Cohaesibacter gelatinilyticus: one gene and its partner. The main gene of each other region encodes a partner of the protein of the gene in region 2 in a complex. Links are inferred from orthologs where the notes say so. Each region holds a gene or a part of one and is shown on either strand. Other genes may lie near its edges. The genes, in order: CRO57_RS01305 and CRO57_RS20645.

What was found.
Region 1: the proteins of CRO57_RS20645 (region 2) and CRO57_RS01305 are in contact, whole or in part, in a solved structure (PDB 1A0O), measured with the Escherichia coli proteins. The link is inferred for Cohaesibacter gelatinilyticus from one-to-one orthologs.

The regions. Positions count from the first base shown.
Region 1 is NZ_OBEL01000001.1:284,922-295,767, forward strand. Bases 4,420-7,313 are described here. They hold CRO57_RS01305 (response regulator), read left to right. Parts: upstream 4,420-5,621; coding sequence 5,622-6,005; downstream 6,006-7,313. Other genes in these bases: CRO57_RS01295 (MATE family efflux transporter), read left to right, coding at 4,420-4,521; CRO57_RS01300 (MaoC family dehydratase), read right to left, coding at 4,604-5,056; CRO57_RS01310 (protein phosphatase CheZ), read left to right, coding at 6,348-7,070; CRO57_RS01315 (hypothetical protein), read left to right, coding at 7,203-7,313. Also shown: ileS (isoleucine--tRNA ligase), read right to left, coding at 1-285; CRO57_RS01285 (hypothetical protein), read right to left, coding at 956-1,591; CRO57_RS01290 (bifunctional riboflavin kinase/FAD synthetase), read right to left, coding at 1,729-2,733; more of CRO57_RS01295, read left to right, coding at 3,076-4,419; more of CRO57_RS01315, read left to right, coding at 7,314-8,027; CRO57_RS01320 (electron transfer flavoprotein-ubiquinone oxidoreductase), read right to left, coding at 8,354-10,039; CRO57_RS01325 (uracil-DNA glycosylase), read left to right, coding at 10,178-10,846. UniProt on the Escherichia coli protein: Involved in the transmission of sensory signals from the chemoreceptors to the flagellar motors.
Region 2 is NZ_OBEL01000006.1:226,570-237,899, forward strand. Bases 2,905-6,282 are described here. They hold CRO57_RS20645 (hybrid sensor histidine kinase/response regulator), read right to left. Parts: upstream 5,919-6,282; coding sequence 3,105-5,918; downstream 2,905-3,104. Other genes in these bases: CRO57_RS20640 (chemotaxis protein CheW), read right to left, coding at 2,905-3,108; chpT (histidine phosphotransferase ChpT), read right to left, coding at 6,102-6,282. Outside these bases: CRO57_RS20630 (protein-glutamate methylesterase/protein-glutamine glutaminase), read right to left, coding at 959-2,188; CRO57_RS20635 (response regulator), read right to left, coding at 2,223-2,588; more of CRO57_RS20640, read right to left, coding at 2,617-2,904; more of chpT, read right to left, coding at 6,283-6,803; CRO57_RS20655 (YHS domain-containing (seleno)protein), read right to left, coding at 7,020-7,559; CRO57_RS20660 (DUF1134 domain-containing protein), read left to right, coding at 7,797-8,414; CRO57_RS20665 (coiled-coil domain-containing protein), read left to right, coding at 8,666-9,949; CRO57_RS20670 (ABC-F family ATP-binding cassette domain-containing protein), read left to right, coding at 10,075-11,330. UniProt on the Escherichia coli protein: Involved in the transmission of sensory signals from the chemoreceptors to the flagellar motors. CheA is autophosphorylated; it can transfer its phosphate group to either CheB or CheY.

The DNA of each region.
Region 1 (10,846 bases), on a different replicon or contig from region 2:
GACATAGTTGGAATCGTAGCCCCGCATCTGAAAAGAGCGGGTAATGATGTCTTTCAGAACCTTGTTGAGAGCATGACCGATATGCAGATGGCCATTGGCGTAGGGAGGGCCATCATGCAGCACATACTTTTCGCGACCCTTGGAGCGTTCACGCAAGGATTGATAAAGATTCTGCTCTTCCCAACGAGCCAGAATTTTGGGCTCATTCTTTGGCAGTCCTGCACGCATGGGGAAATCGGTTTTTGGCAAAAACAGCGTTTGGGAATAATCGCGGCTTTCCGTCATGGATATATCTTTCGTTCAGTTTTGCGCCTTGACTGTCTCAATCCCGTTCAAGTGTCATCGGGAGAAACATTGGTGGCACCTATAAGACTTGATCACTTCTAGCGCGATCTATTGGAATTAGGAAAAGAAAGATCTGAAGACACCAGATCAAATTCCTTATATCCCGGTCCCTCGCGGGCGTCCGTTAAAGACGCCGATCACGCGAAGGCCGGGCCAGTAATTCGACCTATCAACCCGCCGGGACGTAAAATTTGTGAACCGGGAAGGGGCGCAAGAAGATAGATGCCCGTCATTTGCCTATAAGCCTTGGTGTGCATGTTTGCAGTCATCCTCTTCGGATGGCCTTGCCATATCTGCGCGGACATTAATTCAACAAAAACCCAAGGGCAACCCCAGTATCAAGGATAATGGGCGGGCAAAAGCTGGAGAAAGGGAAATAGATAAAAATTACCTGCTATCAGTTGAGTGAAGAGACAGGTGATGTCCCAAAAGCTGTCTGCAAGGCACCATTAGGTGTTGGCAATAGTAGGGATGAAGGTGGGAACTGCTGTTGAAGGTGGTTATATTGCTCATCAGGGCGAGGTCAGAGCGCCCGATCTTGAAATAATGCCTGATTGATGAACAAGGAGAGGGGGAGAGAGAAATTACCCTCTCTTATAATATATTGCGTTTATAATATATTGCGTTCTTTTCGTTGCTTGGTCAGCTCATCCAGCAACAGAGAGAAGCTATCAAGTGGCCAGGTGATAACTCTACGACCACTTGCTTCGGGTAAATCCAGCTCCAATGCATCGCCTTCACGCCAATCGGCTAGAATGATTTCGGCAGCTTGTCCTTTGATCTTGCAGCTGTTGCCGCTGCAATCCCCCAAAGACATGATCTTCGCTTCACCATTCTTACCGCGAATGGTTGCTTTGACGTCGGAAAAATCCAGGTCTGCTTCAAGATTGAACAGCAATTGCGGAATTCTTGATCCCGTGCTTTCTTTTTCATAGGTCAGATGCAAGATGGCAGCACGAAAATTCGGGTCTGGGCTGTAAACATCGACCAACTGGCCATAACAACGCGCTTGCGCCTCGCCTGAAGCTTTGTCACAGGTCAGATCCCAGGCACCATCATAGCTTTTGTAAAATTCGGTATTTCGGCTTTCCAGTTTTTGTCCGAAGAGTGAGAAACCGCCAGCAGCGAAGAAACCACCGCCCGCCACAAAAAGGCCAGCCAATGCCAAAAGCCAGCTTTTCCGCAAGCGATAAGGCACAGAACGAGAGGGAGGGCCGGAGGGTTTTGGCGAATTGGCGATAGTCATGGGTTTAGTCCTTGAAAGCAACAGCAATGGTTGCTCTACGGATAGTCAAACCGTGACAAAAAAGGAAATCACCTTCGAAAACAAAAATGTGAGCAGATGAGAGAAAACGCCATTGAACAATTTGGCTTGATGGATTTTCAATCGTTTGAGATCCCACCCCATAAGGTTGTTTCCAAAGGACTAAGAGCTGCCGCATCAGACAGAATGGCTCTAGCTTGCGCACTATCTTCATCCATCTGCAGGATCAGCGTATCCAGACTGTCGAATTTTTCTTCCCCACGCAGATAGTGATACAGTGCAACACGAACGCTTTCATCATAAAGATCATCTTCAAAATCAAAGACATGAACTTCGAAGATTGGAGCGCCATTGTCAAAGGTCGGACGTCGACCATAACTGGCAACTCCGTCGTGAACTTGGCCATTGGATCGCATCAAACGTACCGCATAGACACCTTCTTTAAGACGACTATTGTCCGCCAGTTTCAGATTGGCAGTCGGATACCCCAGTTTGCGGCCATTCTTTTCTCCATGAACAACGGTGGAGGTAAAGAAATAGCGATAACCCAACAATCGGTTGGCCGGATGGGTTGCTCCATCTTCCAGGGCTTGACGAATGCGTGTGGAGGAAACAGCATCGCCGGTGCGGTCAGCCTTCATATCAACGATCTTGACGCCAAAGCCGTGCTTATGTCCCTGCTCACGCAGAAAATCCGGGCTTCCTTTACGATCTTTGCCAAAGTGAAAGTCGTAACCGGAAATGACTTCACGGGCGTCTAGCGCCTTGATCAACATATCTTCAATAAAAGACTCTGCTGATTGGCTGGCAAACTCTTTGGTAAAATGAAGCGAAATCATGCCGTCGAAACCCAAAGCTTCGGCCAGCAAAGCTTTCTCATCATGAGGTGTCAGTCGAAAAACCGGATTGTCGGGGCGAAAAACACTGCGTGGATGGGGTTCAAATGTCAGCATGATTGCCTTGACGCCCAACTTGCGCGCTTCTACCAGGGCATCTTCCAGAACCGCCTGATGCCCTTTATGCATGCCATCAAAATTGCCGATAGCCACCACGCCACCACGGACCGAGTCAGGTAAGGGGAAAACAGGCTGTTTCAAATCGACAAACGTGTGGGCAGACGCCATTGGCCGGAGCTCCCAGGCAAAGACATAAGGGGTTGGAAATATGTGGCGCGACGTTGCCCAAAAGCAACGATAAGGTCAAGATATTTTCTGATACAGAACAACTATCCCCCGCCAATCTGGCATTTGCTGCCTTTATCTCATGATTCAACCTCAAACGGATCAACGATACAGCTAAATAGCGAGCGTCTTTTCACTATACAATTTGGTGAAGACAGGATAGGGTCGCCTTATCAAATAATCTGACACATCTATGCGATTATGGCGTCTGCTTCTTCCAGGATTATTCCTGAGCATTCCCCCAGATCAAAAAGTTGCGTCGGATCTCCATGACTTGGTGAGACTATGCATAAGAGTGAAAACCAGAGGCCTGATGGCGTCGATGGTGGTACGGATATTGCCAATGGTGATGCTGCGATTGGAAGGTCGCAAGACACCCTGAGCTGGGGACAGGAATTCAAGGCAACCTTCATGCTTGCCTTGCCTTTGGTGCTGACCCAGTTAGCCCAAATGGCCTATTTTACGACTGATGTGATCATGATGGGATGGCTCGGAAAAGATGCTCTGGCTGCCGGATCACTTGCGACGGCCCTGCTTCATCCAATCCAGCTTTTCGGGATTGGCGCGCTAACAGCTGTCGCGCCCATGGCGGCGCAGGCCATAGGTGCCAAGGACTATACCTCGGTGCGCAGAACAGCCCGTCAAGGGCTGTGGCTCACCATCATTCTCGGCGCTTTACTCATTTTCTTGCTGTTTCAAAGTGAATGGATTTTTGCTCAAGTGGGGCAGGAAAAAGAGATCTATCTCCAATCCTCGTCCTATCTTTATTATGCGTCCTGGAGCCTGTTTCCCGCTCTGGGAATTGTAGCTTTGCGTGGTATGGTCAACGCCCATAGCGAAGCAGCCATCATTCTCTGGATCACTATCACCGGCATATTCATAAATGCTTTGGGCAATTATGCGCTGATGTTCGGCAATTTTGGTTTCCCCAAGCTGGAGTTGGTCGGAGCCGGGATATCTACCTCCTTCGTAAATCTTGTGGGTTTCACGCTGTTGATCAGCTATGTCGCTGTCAGCAAGACCTATAGTTCTTATAATCTCTTCACGAATTTTTGGCGTCCCGATTGGCCACGCTTCATGGAGCTGTTGAGGGTTGGTGTGCCGATTGGTTTGATGATTACCACCGAAGTAGGCATGTTCTCTGCTGCGACCGCATTGATGGGGTGGTTGGGGCAGGACGCTCTTGCGGCTCACGCGGTGGCCCTGCAATGTGCAGCGATTGCCTTCATGGTGCCTTTGGGACTTTCACAAGCCACAACCATTCGTGTAGGTCTTGCTCAAGGAAGTCATAATCCTTTGGGCGTGAAGAGAGCTGGGTGGATTTCCATCGTTGCTGGAACTGGCTTCATGCTCTTCACCGGTGCACTCTTCATTGTCATGCCGGAAACCTTGATTGGCTTCTATATTGATAAGAGCAATCCTGCCAACACCATTCCTTTTGCTCTGGCTGTCAGCTATCTAGCTGTTGCAGCTCTATTTCAATTGGTGGATGGGGCGCAGGCCATGTCGGCAGCTGCACTGCGTGGTCTTGGTGACACCAAGGTACCCATGATCGTCGGGATCATCGGTTATTGGGGATGTGGCATGGCCACCAGCTATTATCTTGGCTTTGTATTGGATTGGCAGGGCGTTGGGATCTGGGTTGGCTTGGCGGTCGGGCTGGCCTTTGTCGCTGTGGTGCTTACCTCTCGCTTCGCCTTGCGAGAGCGCTATGGTCTTCTGCGATATTGATCTTTAAGGGGCATGTTTCAAAAAATCCCGCCTTGCTGATCTAAAAGTAAGGCGGGATTTTTTTAAACCTTGCGGAGGTCGATCACTCAGCAGGTTTTTTGACTGCCTTCACCTGAGCTTCACCCTCTAATACAACGGTTTCGCCTACACGAGCCACACATGCCAAACGTACCCGGCGGCCCCGATCTATCTTCTCTTCCACTTTGACTTCGATTGTCAGCTCATCGTTTGGTTTGACCGGCGCCTTGAAATTCAGTGTCTGGCCAATATAGATGGCACCGGGTCCCGGTAAGCGCATTCCCAATATGGCAGAAAACAGGCTGGCGGTATAAAGGCCATGGGCAATACAAGAGCCAAATTGGCTGTTTGCGCCATACTCCTTATCTATGTGAATGGGGTTATAGTCTCCGGAAACTGCAGCGAAAGCTGCGATGTCAGCATCTGTTACGCAATGAGTAAATCTCTCGGTTTGGCCGACGCTCATATCCTCATAATAGACGGTGCGGGCTTCTACGCCGCTCAAAGGAGCTGTCATATTTTTCTCTTCCCTGTTGAACTCTCTATTCTGGCGTCACTGGCCAGAACTGAATATGTTGCGTTGCAGCATGGTCAGATTAGGCCGCAGTTCCAAACGCCACAAGTCTTGAGTTGATTAAATGAGGCATTCTTTCGAATAAGAAAGAGCGTCAATATGAAGGAATTTGACTGGATTGGTGATTGGTTACTCTCATGGTTTTTTAGACAATCATTTTTATAGAGCCGCAGCAGATAAGGGTAGAGCAACTCTGCAAGAGGAAATCTTTGTTTCGATCACACTTGTTTTTGGTTAATGAATGTCAAGGTTATCAAAGACTGAAAAAATCCCTACAAAGCTCTTAAATTTCCCGAAATTTCAGGCTATTTAGCCCAAAAACGAGACATTTTTACATAAAGGCCAGTTTTCTTGATTGTGGCAATTAACCGCTTTTTTAACTCCTTAGGCTAGATTGAGGCTTGGGTGACAGGAGGCCGAAAGAGCTGACAACCCAGTAAGATCTATGACAATAAATAGGTGAAAACCCGTAATTAAGCGGGACACAGTGTGAGTTTGGAGTGAACTTATGGCCCTCGATCTTTCTATGCCGGTACTGGTAGTGGATGACTACAAAACCATGATCCGGATTATCAAGAACCTGCTCAAGCAGTTGGGTTTTGAAGATGTTGATGATGCTGCAGATGGCACCGAAGCCTTGGCCAAGATGCAGGATCGTCGCTACGGTTTGGTTATTTCCGATTGGAATATGGAACCAATGACTGGTTATGAACTGCTCAAGCAGGTTCGTTCAAGTGAAAGTCTGTCCAAGACACCATTCATTATGGTGACCGCAGAATCCAAAACCGAGAACGTGATTGCAGCGAAAAAGGCTGGTGTGAACAATTACATCGTGAAGCCGTTCAACGCAGCAACCCTGAAAACCAAGATTGATGCCGTCTTTGACAGCTAGGTCTTGAGGGTCATATTGCCAGACAATATGAACGGGCCACAGCTCCGGGCATGAAAATGCCCGGTTGGCTGGCTGATATTCGGTATGGGTAAATGCCGATGATCACTTGCAGGATGAGGCGACCCATGCGCCTTTCTCGCATGATTGGCCCCACTATTTGGTCAGGCCGTCTGTCATGTCCAAGACATGCAGGAAGCCATTGGCATTGATGAGCACTTGATGAATATCGAATCGCAAGGCTGTACGCCTTGAGATGTGGATCACGCATATCTGCATAAAGAATGATAAAGACCGCTATAAGTGGCGATAAATCAGCTAACTGGAAGAACTGGGGTAGACAACATGGCACAGAGCGAAAATTTGGCTGCAAAGACAAATATTGAGCAGATCGTCAAATATCTTGAGCAGAACAAGACGGATGATGTCTCGCTAACCGACATCATGTCCTTGGCTGAAGTGATGGCGAAGAGTCTGGATGCCCATGTTGAGGCAATTGATCAACACGCCTATTCTGAGTTTTCTGCAATAGCTGCAGAAATCACCAGCATGAAACAGGAAATTGCTGCCCTTTGTCCAACAGACATGCGCAACAACTCCATTCCTGATGCCGGGCGTGAGCTTGATGCAGTGGTGGATGCTACTGAAAATGCGACCAATACAATCATGGGCGCTGCAGAAGAGATCATGTGTGCCGATCCTTCCGATGCGGATGCCTATTCTACACTGGTGAACGACAAGATTATCGAGATTTTTGAAGCCTGTTCTTTCCAGGACATCACTGGACAGCGTATTTCCAAGGTTGTGCGCACGCTCAATCTGATTGATGAGCGGGTATCAGGCTTCATTGAGCGCCTTAAGGTACAAGACCTTGATGCCCCGCAGATGGAAGAAACCGAAGAAGAGCGCCGCCGTCGCGAATTAATTCTGCATGGCCCCCAACACAGCGGGGAAGGTGTCGATCAGAACGATGTTGATCAGATGCTCAATGACATGGATTTTGACTCAATTGATGCTGAAGAAGAAAAAAAATCAGATCAGTCAGAAATTGATAATCTATTTGCGTAAAGGTGAACGAAATCAACCTGTCGGTGGCAGATATATTTATTTGCAACTTATCTGAACTGATCCACGCAGGCGGGCAATCTCGTTTTGAGGGCGGCCAAGGATTTGGTTGCCAAGTGGGGTGAGGACAGTATTGTGGGTTTCGGATTCTCCATTACCGAAGATCTCAAAAAGCATATGTCGGATGAGAAATTTCTTGTCGCATATGATGCCTGGATGTCATGGAAAAGGGAGCAAGGCAAGCTCCCTGAAATCGGCGGCATGGAATTGGCCGAAATCCAGCTTACACGCAATCAGCAAGCACGTTTTTCCATAGATGAGCGCGGAGAATGGTTCTGTACGGACTTTGCTCCTGGGATGGTAGATTTTACGGGCTTTTCTCTAGCTGGCCAGACATTGAAAAGTGGTGGTGAGGCATTTGCCAAAGTTCACATAGACAATTGTGAATTGGCAATGAGCAAACAACTGCCGGTCTATACAACATTCAAAGCTATCAAGGCCGTGCATGTAGCTCTTTGGGAAGTGCTTTACCTGCCGGTTCGCTCGACCGACATCAATGAAGACGAAGTGATTGCCATCCTTCAACCTGTTGTCTATCGGCAGAATTATCTCGAAGAACTCCTAAATGCTCTGCCTCACGGACTGATGACTGTGGTGAGGCACCCGGTTGATGGACAAAGAGAACAACAATTCCAGGTTATTGAATGCAATCGTCCCATGTCCAATATGATGCGTAAACGCATGCGTGACATCGTGGGGATCGATTTGCCAACGCTTTGGCCAGAGGCTGATCAAGAGGCGTTGGAACAAGTTATGGTCTCTGTTCTGGATGATGGAATCGCCCGCAATTTCAACGCGTACTACACCTTGGATAGTGAAGTCAGAAACTGTGAAAGCCGTATTACTCAATCTCCATGGGGATTGACCGTCTATACTTGGGATACGGGACCGCAGGACTAATGGTTCAAGGTTATACAATAGCTATGTCGAATTGCTGCTCAAGGTATCAAAGCCAGAGATTGATAATGAAAAACCCGGTACTTTTGAGAGACCGGGTTTCATTGTGGTGAGCAATCAATCAAACAGGTGCCGTTTTCACCCATACGTCCAGATAATCTGGCCCAGTCATGCCTTCCGGCGTGTCCAAGTGATGTCGCCGTTTGGATCCTCGATGTCATAAGATACGCCATGATGCCGTGGCACCATGGCCAGCGTATCGACGAGAAAGATACGCCATGATGCCGTGGCATCATGACTAGCGTATCGACAGGCAAACAGTGACATCCTTACATGTTCGGATAGTTTGGTCCGCCCATGCCTTCCGGCGTGGTCCATGTGATATTGCCGTTTGGATCCTTGATGTCACAAGTCTTGCAGTGGACACAGTTCTGAGCGTTGATCACATATTTGACCTCGCCTGGATTGGCATCATCTTCCATCCATTCATAAACCCCCGCCGGGCAGAAGCGGTTGGAAAGGCCAGCATAAACATCATGTTCAGATGATTTCTGCAGTACTTCGTCACCCAGCTTGAGGTGGATCGGCTGATCTTCCTCATGGTTGGTGGAAGACAGGAAGACAGAAGACAGGCGATCAAACGAGACTTCTCCATCTGGTTTTGGATAGTCGATCATCTTGCACTTTGCCGCAGGCAAGGTGCTTTCAGCGTCAGTCTTGCCATGTTTCATGGTGCCAAATGGTGACCAATTGAACAGCGTGTTGCACCACATGTCCAACCCGCCAAGAGAGATGCCAAGTACGGTACCCAGCTTCGACCACAGTGGTTTGACATTGCGAACCTTATACAGATCTTTGCCAATTGGACCATCACGCCATGCCTCTTCATAGGCGATAAGATCATCGTTGGAGCGACCTTCACCAAGAGCATCAACCAGCTTTTCAGCCGCCAACATACCGGAATTCATGGCATTGTGGGTGCCCTTGATACGAGGCACATTGACAAGACCAGCGGAACAGCCAATCAAGGCACCACCGGGGAAAGAGACTTTCGGAACGGACTGATAGCCACCTTCTGTAATGGCACGAGCACCGTAGGAGATACGTTTGCCGCCGACAAAGGTGTCCCGTACAGATGGATGTTGCTTGAAGCGCTGGAATTCTTCGAACGGAGATAGATATGGATTCTTGTAGTTCAAATGCAGAACAAAACCGACGACAACCTGATTATTCTCCAGATGATACAAGAAGGAACCACCACCTGTTTTCATATCCAATGGCCAACCGAAGGAATGAGTGACAAGACCTTGATCATGTTTCTCGGGATCAATCTCCCAAAGCTCTTTGATGCCGATACCAAATTTGGCTAGATCACAGTTTTTGTCCAGCTCGTAATTGGCAATGATTTCTTTGGCGAGTGACCCGCGTACACCCTCGGAGATCAGGGTATATTTGCCGCGCAGTTCCATGCCGCGCATGAAAGTATCTTTGGGTTGACCATCGCGTCCCACACCCATGTCACCGGTGGCTACACCGCGCACAGCACCATTGTCGTCATATAATACTTCTGCAGCGGCAAAGCCGGGATAAATCTCAACGCCCAGTGCTTCGGCTTTTTCTGCCAGCCAACGACAAACATTGCCGAGTGAGACGATGTAATTCCCATGATTGTTCATCAATGGTGGCATGGTGAAGTTGGGCAACGTAAGGCTACCAGCAGGACCAAGCACCCGGAATACATCCTTCTTGACCTCGGTCTGGAAGGGATGGGAGCTATCTTCGCGCCAATCAGGCAGCAATTTGTCGAGGCCAACCGGATCGACTACCGCACCAGAGAGAATATGGGCACCAACCTCGGAGCCTTTTTCCAGTACAACGACGGAAATCTCGGTGCCTTTTTCCTGAGCCAGCTGCATGATGCGGATCGCTGCTGACAAACCTGCTGGCCCGGCACCGACGATGACAACGTCAAATTCCATATATTCCCGTTCGGGAAGGGCTGTATCGGCAGTCATCAAAAAGGTCCTTTCATTAGAGGTCGGATGGTCCGAAGTCTTTTCAACCACATAATGAGGCGTACAACAAGTCTATTTGATCATTGTTCATCGCCTGCTATAAAGAATGCTTTAGCGCAAAGAGATATCGGAATCCACGTGCCAAATTCTCCCAATATGGTGACATCTGCTCATGATCTGGCTGAACTCATACGATGGTATGATGCTCTTGGCGCAGATTGTCCCTTGGACGAAGATCCCCAGAACCGTTTTAAGGAGACGGAACGTCAGATTGCCGCTCGTCAGCAGGCCAAGGCGCATATTCAGGCCTCTCCCAATGCTGCGCCCAATATTGGGTGCGGAAATTCCGCTCATTCTCCTCACAATTTTTCTGCAGGTGCATCACTGGCACCTCATCCATCTCAGACGGATCCACAAGGCGTCAATGCAACCACTTCGACGTTTACGTCAAAGTCAATGAATAATCAATTCCCCAATTCGGATAGGTCTGCAGAGGCACGTGCGCCAAATGGATCTGGGGACACTCATCTCGGTGCACCAGCTCTGGCTGGCATGGGACGACAGGTTGAAGAAGCCAAAGGCCGGGCGCAGCAGGCACAGAACCTGGATCAATTGCGCCAGGCATTGAGCGAGTTTGAAGGTTGCAGCCTGAAGTTTTCAGCCAAGTCTCTTGTCTTTGGTGATGGTAATCCAAATGCCAGCCTGATGTGCATTGGTGAAGCGCCGGGCCGGGAAGAGGATATTCAAGGACTTCCCTTTGTTGGGAGGGCAGGGCAATTGTTGGACAAGATGTTGGCGGCCATTGGG
Region 2 (11,330 bases):
CGAGACAGTCCGCCAGCAGCAGATCCCGCACTGGCAGCACCTGGACGTGTAGCTCCCGTACCGACAGCCGCACGTGTCCCACCAACTGCAGCAGAAGGACGCATCCCCCCACCAGCAGCAACGGCATTCAACGCAGGCTTCGCAGCAGCAGCAGCACGAGCGGTGCTATACAGTCCGCGTTTGCCTGGAACAGATTTGAACTCATTGCTCAAACCAACCACAGTCTCTGCGGCACCAAGCACCAGATAGCCATCATCCGGCATCTGTTTGGAAATGCGGTTCATGATGTCAGACTTGGTAGTCTGATCAAAATAAATCAGAACGTTGCGACAGAAGACCACATCAAACTGACCAAGAGCGGTAAAGCTATCCAACAGATTATATGGCTTATAAGTCACCATCGAGCGGATATCAGGATTAACCTGCCACATCTCACCATGTTGGGTAAAATATTTCAGCAAGAACTGCACTGGCAGACCACGCTGCACTTCAAACTGGCTGTAATAGCCGACCTTGGCCTTTTCCAGAACTTCGTTGGACAGATCTGTCCCGATAATCTCGAAGCGCGCACCATTCAGCTTGGAAGCATTTTCCTTGATACACATGGCAAGGGAATAAGGTTCCTGCCCGGTAGAGGCTGCTGCGCACCAGATACGGATTTTCTTACCCGGACGATTGGCCGTCATATGGGGTAGGATCGTCTCGGTGAAATGGTCAAACGGCGTCTTATCACGAAAGAAGAAGGACTCATTGGTAGTCATCGCCTCGACCACCTGATTTTGCAATCCCTTCTCTGACGGCGTTTTCAATTTGGCAATCAAATCCGATATGGTCTGCAAACCCGCCTTACGCGCGATAGGCATCAAGCGGCTTTCAATCAGATATTGCTTATCGTTTGACAGTACCAGCCCTGACTTCTGTTTAAGGAAGCTCTGAAGGTAGGCATATTCTTGTGGTGTCATTGCCGTTCCCCTCTAAATATACGTGTAACTTTTGAGCCAATTTGCGCAAGTGGCAGAACTGCGGCACAAACCCCGGCCTGCGCGGCTGCCCCAGGCATGCCCCATACAACGCTGGAAGCCTCGTCCTGAGCAATAATGCTGCCTCCGGCGTCAACAATATGCTGCGCTCCTGCAGCACCATCATGGCCCATACCGGTCAGGATCACTCCAAGGGATGCAGCTCCATAAACCTTGGCAGCACTTTCAAAAAATGGATCAACAGCAGGTTTGCAGAAATTCACCGGAGGTTCATCATTCAGCTGAACAACGACCTGTCCCGCCTGCTTTGCCAGCACCATATGCTTTCCGCCCGGAGCTACATAAATTTGTCCGGCCTTGACCACTTCCCCATGTTGCGCTTCTGCGGACGGAGAGCCTGAAGCCCTCGCCAGATGGTCAGCCAAAATTGCGGTAAATGTGACTGGCATATGCTGCGTGATCAGTATCGGAACACCAGACATTTGAGGTCCGATTTCACCAAGCAGTTTTTCAAGAGCCTGAGGCCCGCCAGTGGAACTGCCAATCAACAAAGCTCTTGGACGGGCGCTGCCAAAGGATCGCAAGGCGATCCCTCCAGCACCACGAGCTGCAGCAGCCGCAGCGGCTACCGGGCGTGCACCACCTGCTGCTGTGGCCGTCTCGGCGCGCATGGCGCCTGGACGCGGCGCGGGCTGTGGCGCAGTTGCTCCGGCTGGTCGGGAGGCACGAAATCCACCTGCTCCCGGTGCAGGCCGTTGTGGCATTCCGCCAAGTCCTTTGACCTTATTGAGGAGCTCGCGACGAAAATCAGTCGAAGTGGTAATCTGGCTATTGCTTTCCGGCTTTGGAACATAGTCCGCAGCACCCAGCGACAGCGCCTTCAAGCTGATTTCAGCATTGCGACGCGTCAGCGTCGAAGCCATGATAACTTTGGTCGCAGGGTAGGTTTTAAGCAACAAAGGAAGTGCTGTAAGACCATCCATATCCGGCATCTCGATATCGAGAATAACAATGTCCGGCTTGGACTTGGCAATATCCTCTACCGCAAGACGCCCATTGCGATGTGAATTCACCAGTAGTAGATCGGGATCTTCATTGATCCAGCGGCCTATCAACCCCCGGATAACGACAGAATCGTCTACAACCATCACTTTAATCTGGCGCGCAGCCGAAGAAGCCGCAGCAGCATTTGCAGACATAAGACCCATTCAATCTCTCTCTGGCTTGGAAATATATAAAGTCCTAGATCAGGCCAACTTCCTGGAATTTCGCTTCAACAATCTCACGATCAAAAGGTTTCATGATATATTCGTTGGCTCCGGCGCGAATGGCTTTGGCAATATGAGCCACGTCATTCTCTGTGGTGCAGAAGATCACCTTTGGATCATCTCCTCCATCCAGCTTGCGCAATTCAACCAGAAAATCCAGACCATCCATGACAGGCATGTTCCAGTCCAACAGAACCGCATCAGGCATCTGGTCAACACAGCTATCCAGTGCGACCTGGCCGTCTTCGGCTTCTGTAATCTCAAACTCAAGATCTTCCAGAATGCGCCTTGCTACCTTGCGGATCACACTGGAATCATCAACAACGAGACATTTCTTCATTACTTCACTCCTATCCCGACTGATCGCTTTAAGCAGCTACACTAATTTTTTCCACCATATCGCCCAGTACACGATCAACATCGAGAATAACCATCAGATTACTATCCAGCCGATGTACACCCGCCGCAATATCGGCCCAACGAGGATCCAGATTGGATGGAACGGATTCCTTGGAACTCTCTGAAAGATCCAGAACTTCCCCGACGCTATCGATGATCAAACCATAGGATTCTTCCTTGAATTCGATCCCGATCGCCATCAGATTCTCTACGTTTTCCAATGGTTTCAGTCCCAGCCGGCGACGCATGTCAATTGCTGTAACGATACGTCCCCTCAGGTTGAGTACCCCGGCCACTTCCGGTCTGGAAAGCGGCACCCGTGTCATGGATTCCGGAACAAAAACATCATGAACGCGGCTTATCTGCAATCCGAACAACTGATCACAGATATAGATGGTTACATACTGAATGGTTTCATCCAGGTTTTCACCATCCAGCTCTTTGTTGGTATGATCATTCATGCTGCTACTCCCAGCTCAACATTCTGTTCCTTGAGCGATGCAATCAGCCCAGGACGGTCAAATTTCGCTACATAGTCGTTGAAGCCAGCCCGACGACCGCGCTCGATAGCCTGTGGTGTACACAGGGACGACAATGCAATGATCGGAATATCCCGCGTCGCAGGATTACGTCGAATGGCCTCGCAGAATTCGAAACCGTTCATCTCGGGCATTTCGATATCGCTGACCACGATCTCATAACCAGGGTCACGCTCCAATACAGCCAATCCGTCTTGAGCGGAGGAGCAGATAGTAACCTGATAACCTGCAGCTTTCAGCACCGGACCAAGCATATTACGGAAGAAGGAGCTGTCATCAACAAACAGCAATTTCTTGACCAAGGCCACCTCGTCCAGTTCCTTGCGATGGAACCAGTCTTCAAATGCTTGTGGCAGGAAGTGACCAACATCGATAATCTCGGTTGCTTTACCTTTGATGACCGCAGTTCCCAAAATGCCAGGAACCTCGGAGGAAACCTCGATATCCAGATGTTCGTCAACAATATCGACGATCTCATCAACCACAAGCCCCATTGAGCGGCCTGCATCAGAGAAGACCAACATCGGCTGCGAGCCTTCGGTCTTCCGCTCGATATAGTTATTGACCTGAACCAACGGCATCAGGCTGCCTCGATATTGAACCATATCTCGTCCATTGGAATATTCGATCTTGTCGATTTCAAATTCCTCAAGACGCGTAACCAAAGATAACGGTACAGCTTTTGGTTCGGCAGAGCCTGCACGGAAGATAAGCAGGGAAACCTTGTTGTTCTCTTCTTCCGGCAAGGAAGCTTTCTCTTCTTCTTCCACTTCCTGAGACATATCGGTTCCAACATGGCTACCAAAGGCCTGAGCCACACCATTCGGATCCAAAATCATGATCACACTACCGTCACCCAAAATGGTATTGCCGGAGAACAGGGTCAGATTGCGCAACATGGACGCCATTGGTTTGACCACGATTTCCTCGGTATGGAAGACGGCATCGACCACAACACCAAAGATTTGCGGGCCAACCTGCATGACAATGATGAAGCCATTATCATCCAGTTCAATCTCCTCATCGCGCTTCTCTTCAATACCCAGCAGATTGGACAGATGAATAAGAGGCAGCAACTTGTTACGCAAACGAAGGACAGGCGTATCCTTGATACGTTCAATCTTATGTTCGGAATTGTTCTGAACGCGTACCAGTTCAACAACGGATAGTTGTGGGATAGCGAAGCGATCGCCAGAAGCTTCCACCAGCAGACTGGAAACAATAGCCAGGGTCAGCGGGATCTTGATCGAGAAGACAGATCCCTTGCCTGCAGTTGATTTCAGATCGACAGAACCACCGATCACTTCAATATTGTTGCGAACAACATCCATGCCTACACCACGACCAGACACGTTGGTCACTTTCTCGGCAGTGGAGAAACCCGCAGCAAAGATGAATTTGTTGATCTGCTGCTCGCTCATTTTCTCAAGCTCGGCTTCGGTCGCCAATTCATTCTTGAGAATTTTTTCCTTGATCTTTTCGGTATTCAGACCACGACCATCATCTTCAATATCAATGATGATGTGACCACCTTCATGATACGCAGATAACTTGACAGTTCCTTTTGCTTGCTTGCCCATCGCAACACGCTCATCAGGCATTTCAAGCCCATGGTCAGCCGAGTTACGCACCATATGGGTCAGTGGGTCCTTGATCAGTTCCAGTACCTGGCGATCAAGCTCGGTATCCTGACCAACCATGACCAGATCAATCTGCTTGCCCAGATCATTGGCCAAATCGCGCACGATACGAGGCAATTTCTGCCAGGCATTGCCAATTGGCTGCATTCGGGTCTTCATGACGCCTTCCTGCAATTCAACTGTCACATTGGACAAGCGTTGCAGTGGCACCTTGAATTCTGAATCTTCATGACGGCGAACAATTTCAAGCAACTGATTACGGGTCAGAACCAGCTCGGAAACCATGGTCATCAGATGCTCAAGCGTCTCGACATTCACGCGAATGGACTGATTGGCAACAGATTTGGTCTCTTTGTCAGCAGCTTTCGCCTCTGGTTCTTTTTTCGGCGCAGGCTTGACTGGCTCCTTCTTCGCAACCGGCTTGGCACCAGAGCGCTTCTGTGCGGCCGCGGCCGCTACAGCCTCTTCAGCTGCCGCTTTAGCATTAGCCTCAACATCAAAGTCCTCGGGACCATCAGCGTCACGGAAAGCACGCTCCAGATCATCCAACGAGACTTCACCTGCCTTGAGTTCACGCTCAAGAACCTGATAAACCTCGGCGGGCTTATCATCATCAGATTCAGAACTTTCCGGTTCCGATGCTTCAGCGACGGGTTCGTCAGGGGTTTCCGCACTGGGTGCATCCGCTTCGGCAGCACCGGCTTGCCCGGCATATTTGCCAATGCCAGCCAGCCGGTCCAGATGATCGATGAGGTCTTCATCCGATCCTTCCGGCTCACTTTCGGTTGCTTCAAGCTCGGACATGATCTCTTTAATGCGATCAAGCGACTTCAGAATAATGGAAACCGACTCTTCGGTGACGGGGGCCCCATCGCGGAACTTTCCCATCAAGGTCTCTGCGGCGTGAGCCAGACTTTCCAGGCGAGGAAGGCCCAGAAAACCACAGGTCCCTTTAATGGTATGAACCAGTCGAAAAATGTTATCGAGGATCTGAGCGTTGTTCGGTTCTTGTTCAAACTTGACAAGCTCTACATCAACGACATCCAAGCTTTCATTGGTTTCTTCGATAAATTCACGTAACAAATCATCCATGATCCATACCCTGACAATTGGCGGAATCCTGCCACTTCACGCGGCTGTTCCCCCTCAGTGTCGGACCAAGTGGTTAAGATAGGCTGAAGCAAACCACAATAATTGTCAGCTTTTACGTCAACCTATCAATAACCCTATTGATTATTTTACCATATAAATTAGGGAAAATACTTAGTTACTCATTCAAGCATCTTCACCTGGGATTGCAACACCAATCATTTCGCTTGCAGGCGGTATGTAAACCGGCTTGGCCTCAATGGTAATTGTGTCGTCAGTCCAGTCAAACGACAGATCCATCTTGCTTTCTCGCGCCAGGAGCCCGGTATAATAAGGCTGAATGGCATGGGCATCGATGCCGTGATCATCAGCAGGTTTACCACGCAACAGGCGATCAAGACTTGCCGGAATACGTGCATTCCGACCCTCGCAAACCAACAGGAAAGTAGGGTAACGGGCGTCCCCATCATGCTTAACCTTAATGGTACCTCCCCGAGGAATTGTTGAAGTTCCGATTAGCACAAGGTTAAGAAGCAACTTGACCAGATTCTTGGGCATCAGGACACGTGTCCCTTCCCATTCCATGTCAGCCTTTTCTCCTGCCATGAAATTACTGGCAACTTTTTCCGCATCGCCAGTATCGATTTCAGCGCCAGCAGATCCGGCGGCACCAAATGCAAGACGCGCAAACTGGAGCTTGGCCGAAGCGGTATGAGCCGACTTGGTAATCAGCTCCATGGCAAAGGCACGCATATCCTCGCCATTATCCTCTTCAAGCACTTCAAGGCCATTTGTAATCGCCCCAACCGGGCTAATGATGTCGTGGCAAACCCGGCTACAGAGCAAAGCAGCCAGATCCATGGAGGAAAGGGTGTCCTTGGCAGTCATTACATCCTCAACTGGTTGGATTCATGTCTTTGGTATTCATTCACTCTTACGAATCAATACCACTCTCTCTTAATGAGAATTAACCATCCACGCGGCATCTGCCAAGGGTTCACTGATCTTGCCCACTCAAACTGGGCAAGAAACCATATGAAATAATGTAAAGTAGTGATGTTTTGGCAGACTTACTCTCCCTAAAAGGAAAGGAATGCCTTTATATCAGCGTGTAAGAGTGGGTTCCAACTTTTGCCAGCTGGCTATTCCACGTTGAATATGCTGTTCCAGTGCCTGGGCCCAGGCTGCCCGAGCTGGAAAAGAATAAAAAAGATAAAGCCTGTCTTTATAAAGAGCCCAAACCTTCGGGTTGGAAGCAGACAAGTAACCCCGTGCCATGGCCAAAGCTCCATGCCCACCAAATTGTGGCGCATAAAGATCGGGATCTGCCTTGAAGACTTCAAGATTGGCCTGTGATGCGAAAACCCAACTCACATTGTTCCAGACAAACTCATAATCATGTTTGCCTTTCACTGCTTTTTGATCGGTATGATAAGCCACCGGGTCATAACCCCATATAGCAAGTCCGCTATTCGGATCGATCACAACGCGTCGCGATTGCACCGATGCCTCTACATCATTGACATTGATAGAAAGATCAACAGCAATACAGACGAACACCATCAGGCAAATTGACAAGCCCTTCTTCATCATCAACAGGACCGATTGCCCAGTCTTGCTCCACGATCCTCGCATCGCCTTCATGCCACTCTTCCTTACAGCCAACCAATTCCGGTTGTCATATTCCTCTGCCCACAAGAAACTTCCTTCTGGTCCGCCGAATATCATTTTTTCATCATAATCAACCCTAGACTGGTCGAAATAAGGATTCTGTTAAGAAAAAAGAGCCATCCATAAGATATGGTAAACAAAATATTGTCGGCTCCGAACTTCGCTCGAATCCACCCGCCATGGCAATTTTTCCTGCAAAGGACACCGAACATGACCCTGTTTCAGCACCGCACGTTTGGCGCATATTTCTCCACCCTGTTCATCGCAGCCATGCTGTATGTGATCTCGGCAACAATGCTGAGCACATCTGCCCGCGCACAGGCAAATGACATCAATCCAAATGACAATTTCTACTCGAATGCAGAAATACTGGATGCTGGCCAACGATTCTTTGGGTCTGTCTCCGGTGGCCTTGCCTCTGTTCTGGAAAGGTCGTTCGCCAAATATGGCCTACCCAACGGCTATATTCTCGGTGAAGAAGGAAGCGCTGCCATTGTAGCGGGCCTGCGCTATGGCGAGGGGACGCTCTATACCAAAAACATGGGTGAACACAAGGTCTTCTGGCAAGGCCCTTCCATTGGTTGGGACTTTGGTGGAGACGGCAATCGCACCATGATGCTTGTCTATCACCTGCCCGATACCAGCGCCATCTATCGTCGTTATATCGGCTTCAACGGCTCTGCCTATCTGGTTGGTGGTTTTGGTCTGACCGTCCTTGGCAACAATGGAATTCTGGTGGTTCCTGTCCGCTCAGGCGTCGGGGCCAGGCTTGGCGTCAATGTCGGTTATCTGAAATTCAGTCAACGTCCGACCTGGAACCCGTTCTGATCCAACCTGCTCTTTGAATGCAGTTTCAGCCCCGTCAGCAATCTGTTGACGGGGTTTTTGTTTCGCAGACAATGTATTTTGATTAGAAATTACTGTCGGTCTTTCCCCTAAAAAAGACCAAAAAATGAATAGTTAATAGTGATTAACTATTCCACCTTGTCCACTCTACTGGTAAAACCAAAGATAAGATTCGGTTCGGATCGATTAAGCACTTGTTATCGGGTGCATACGGGTATAGGTGGTCATTTCCCTTGATTGAATCTGCTTTATATATCTTGCTGGGTTTCATCATCGCCATTTTGATGATGCTGGTAGTCGTTCCCATGATCTGGCGCCGTGCGGTTCGTCTCACCGAAAAGCGTGTATTGGGCGAGATACCGATCAGCTACAGTGAATTGCAGGCAGAAAAAGATATGCAGCGGGCCGAGCAGGCCATCACCCAGCGTCGACTGGAAGTCTCCGTGGAATCCCAGCGCGAGCAGCTTACCCTTAACAGCATCAAAATTGACCGTCTCAAGCAAACAATTGAAGAGCGTAATAGCTCAATCACGGATCATCAGAAAATCATTTCAGATCTGGAAAACTCCCTTGCCAACAAAGGCGATGACTATCTGCATCAGGCAGGCCAGCTGGAACAATCGCGCACTTCGGTCGCGCAAGCCAGGGAGCGGATTGCAGAGCTTGAACAGATCAAGACCGATCTTGAAACTGATATCCTGCATTTCGAGACCGAGCAAAGTGAACAGAAAGTGGAACTGGTTGCCCAATTGGCACGCATCGAGGCTGCACGTGGTGAGATTTCAGAACTAAACCAGGCACTCAAAACCGAGACCGATAGCAGAAAAGAAGTCGAATCCCGCCTGAGCCAGAAAAACTCTGATTTTGATCGCATCAAAGAGCGCCTTGATACTCTGGACGAGAAACTCAACCAACTTCAGTCGGAAGCTGCCGACAAAGACAGCGAAATCGCAACATTGAAGCAGCGCGTTAAGCGCCTTCAAGGTGCTCGTAACAATTCATCATCAGATGATCAGGCTCGTTTGGCTGAAACAGAGGCACGGCGTGTGGAAGCGGAAGCAAAGATCTCAAGCCTGACATTACAATTGTCAAATCAGGGCGATAATGCTGATGACGAGAATTCCCGAGAAGCTGTTCGCAAGGCCCTTGAAGCTGACAATATTCGTCTGAACAAGCAAATCAACACTCTGCAATCGACGCTCAAGGAATTGCACGACAAATATGACGAACTCAGCAAAAACCAGTCCCCTGCTCAATCTGAAAGTCCTTTGACACCGTCCGAACATCAATTACGCGAGGAAATGAAAAAGATTGCGGCCCAAGTAACTGTTGCGGCCATGAAGCAGGAAGCAGAGCCTTCCAAAATTGCCGCCATTCTGGACGACAACAAACAGAACAAACAGCAAGAGGATCCGCTTTCCAAAGTCTTGTCACTGGCGGGCCATATCACCAATCTGGCAAAATCGTCAGATGAGAGCCAAGAAGAGCAACCGGAACAAAACGAACAAGCTTCCTGATTTCTGCCTGCAAATCTGAAACAAAGATAATTTCCCGCCACTTGAAAGTCTTCTCCAGCTTGGGTAAGCCTTGCCACATCCAATGTCTTATCGACATGTTCCAAGACTAGAAGGCAAGCACGTCCATGGCCCCTCCTCTGCTTCATTTGCAAGATACACATCTGACCATTGGCGGCCAGTCTCTCCTTGGCGGAACCGAGCTGGCAGTGCATGAGAGTGACGCAATTGCACTGGTAGGCCGCAATGGATCTGGCAAGTCCACACTTTTGAAAATTGCAGCAAATATCGTGGAACCCGACAAGGGAGAACGTTTCTTTCAACCAGGCACCACATTGCGCTACCTGCCGCAAGAACCGGACTTATCAGCCTATGAAACCACCCTTGCCTATGTGGAAGATGGCCTGACTGAAGGCGATGCCCACTACCGCGCCCAATATTTGCTGGAAGAACTTGGTCTTACGGGGCACGAAAATCCATCAGACATTTCAGGTGGCGAGGCCCGCCGCGCTGCCCTTGCACGTGTTCTGGCACCCGAACCCGACATTCTGCTACTGGACGAACCAACCAACCATCTGGACCTTCCCGCCATCGAATGGCTGGAAAGTGAACTGAGGCAAATTCGCTCAGCCAAAGTCATCATCAGCCATGACCGCCGCTTTCTTGAAAATCTGACCCGCACGACCGTCTGGATCGACCGTGGCACAGCTCGCCGCAGCAGTAGAGGTTTTGCTCATTTTGAAGCCTGGAGAGATGAGATTTTTGCGCAGGAAGAAGTTGAGGAGCAAAAGCTCAAACAAAAAATCCTCGCAGAAGAAGACTGGATCCGTTATGGCGTTACTGCACGCCGCAAACGCAATGTCCGTCGCCTTGGAGAACTGCATACTCTGCGTCACAAGAAACAACAAATGGCACAGAACCGACCTCAGGGCGACGTCAAGATGGCAGCCTCGGAAGGCGAGACATCCGGCAAGTCAGTAGTCAAGGCCAAGGAAATCAGCAAGGCCTATGAAGGGCGGAATATCGTCAAGGATTTCTCCATGGAAATTCTGCGTGGTGATCGTATTGGCATCGTTGGCCCCAATGGTGCAGGAAAATCTACGCTTATCAACTTGCTCACAGGCGGACTGGAACCTGACAGCGGCACAATCAAACTGGGTACCAATTTGCAAATGATGACGCTGGATCAGAAACGTGAAAGCCTGAATCCGGATTGGACCTTGAAAGAAGCCCTCACTTCTCATGGTGGTGACATGATTCAGGTGGGCGATACTTCGCGGCACGTTGTCTCCTACATGAAGGATTTTCTCTTCCGTCCGGAACAGGCCAGAAGCCCAATCGGAGTATTATCCGGCGGTGAACGCGGCCGTCTGATGTTGGCCCG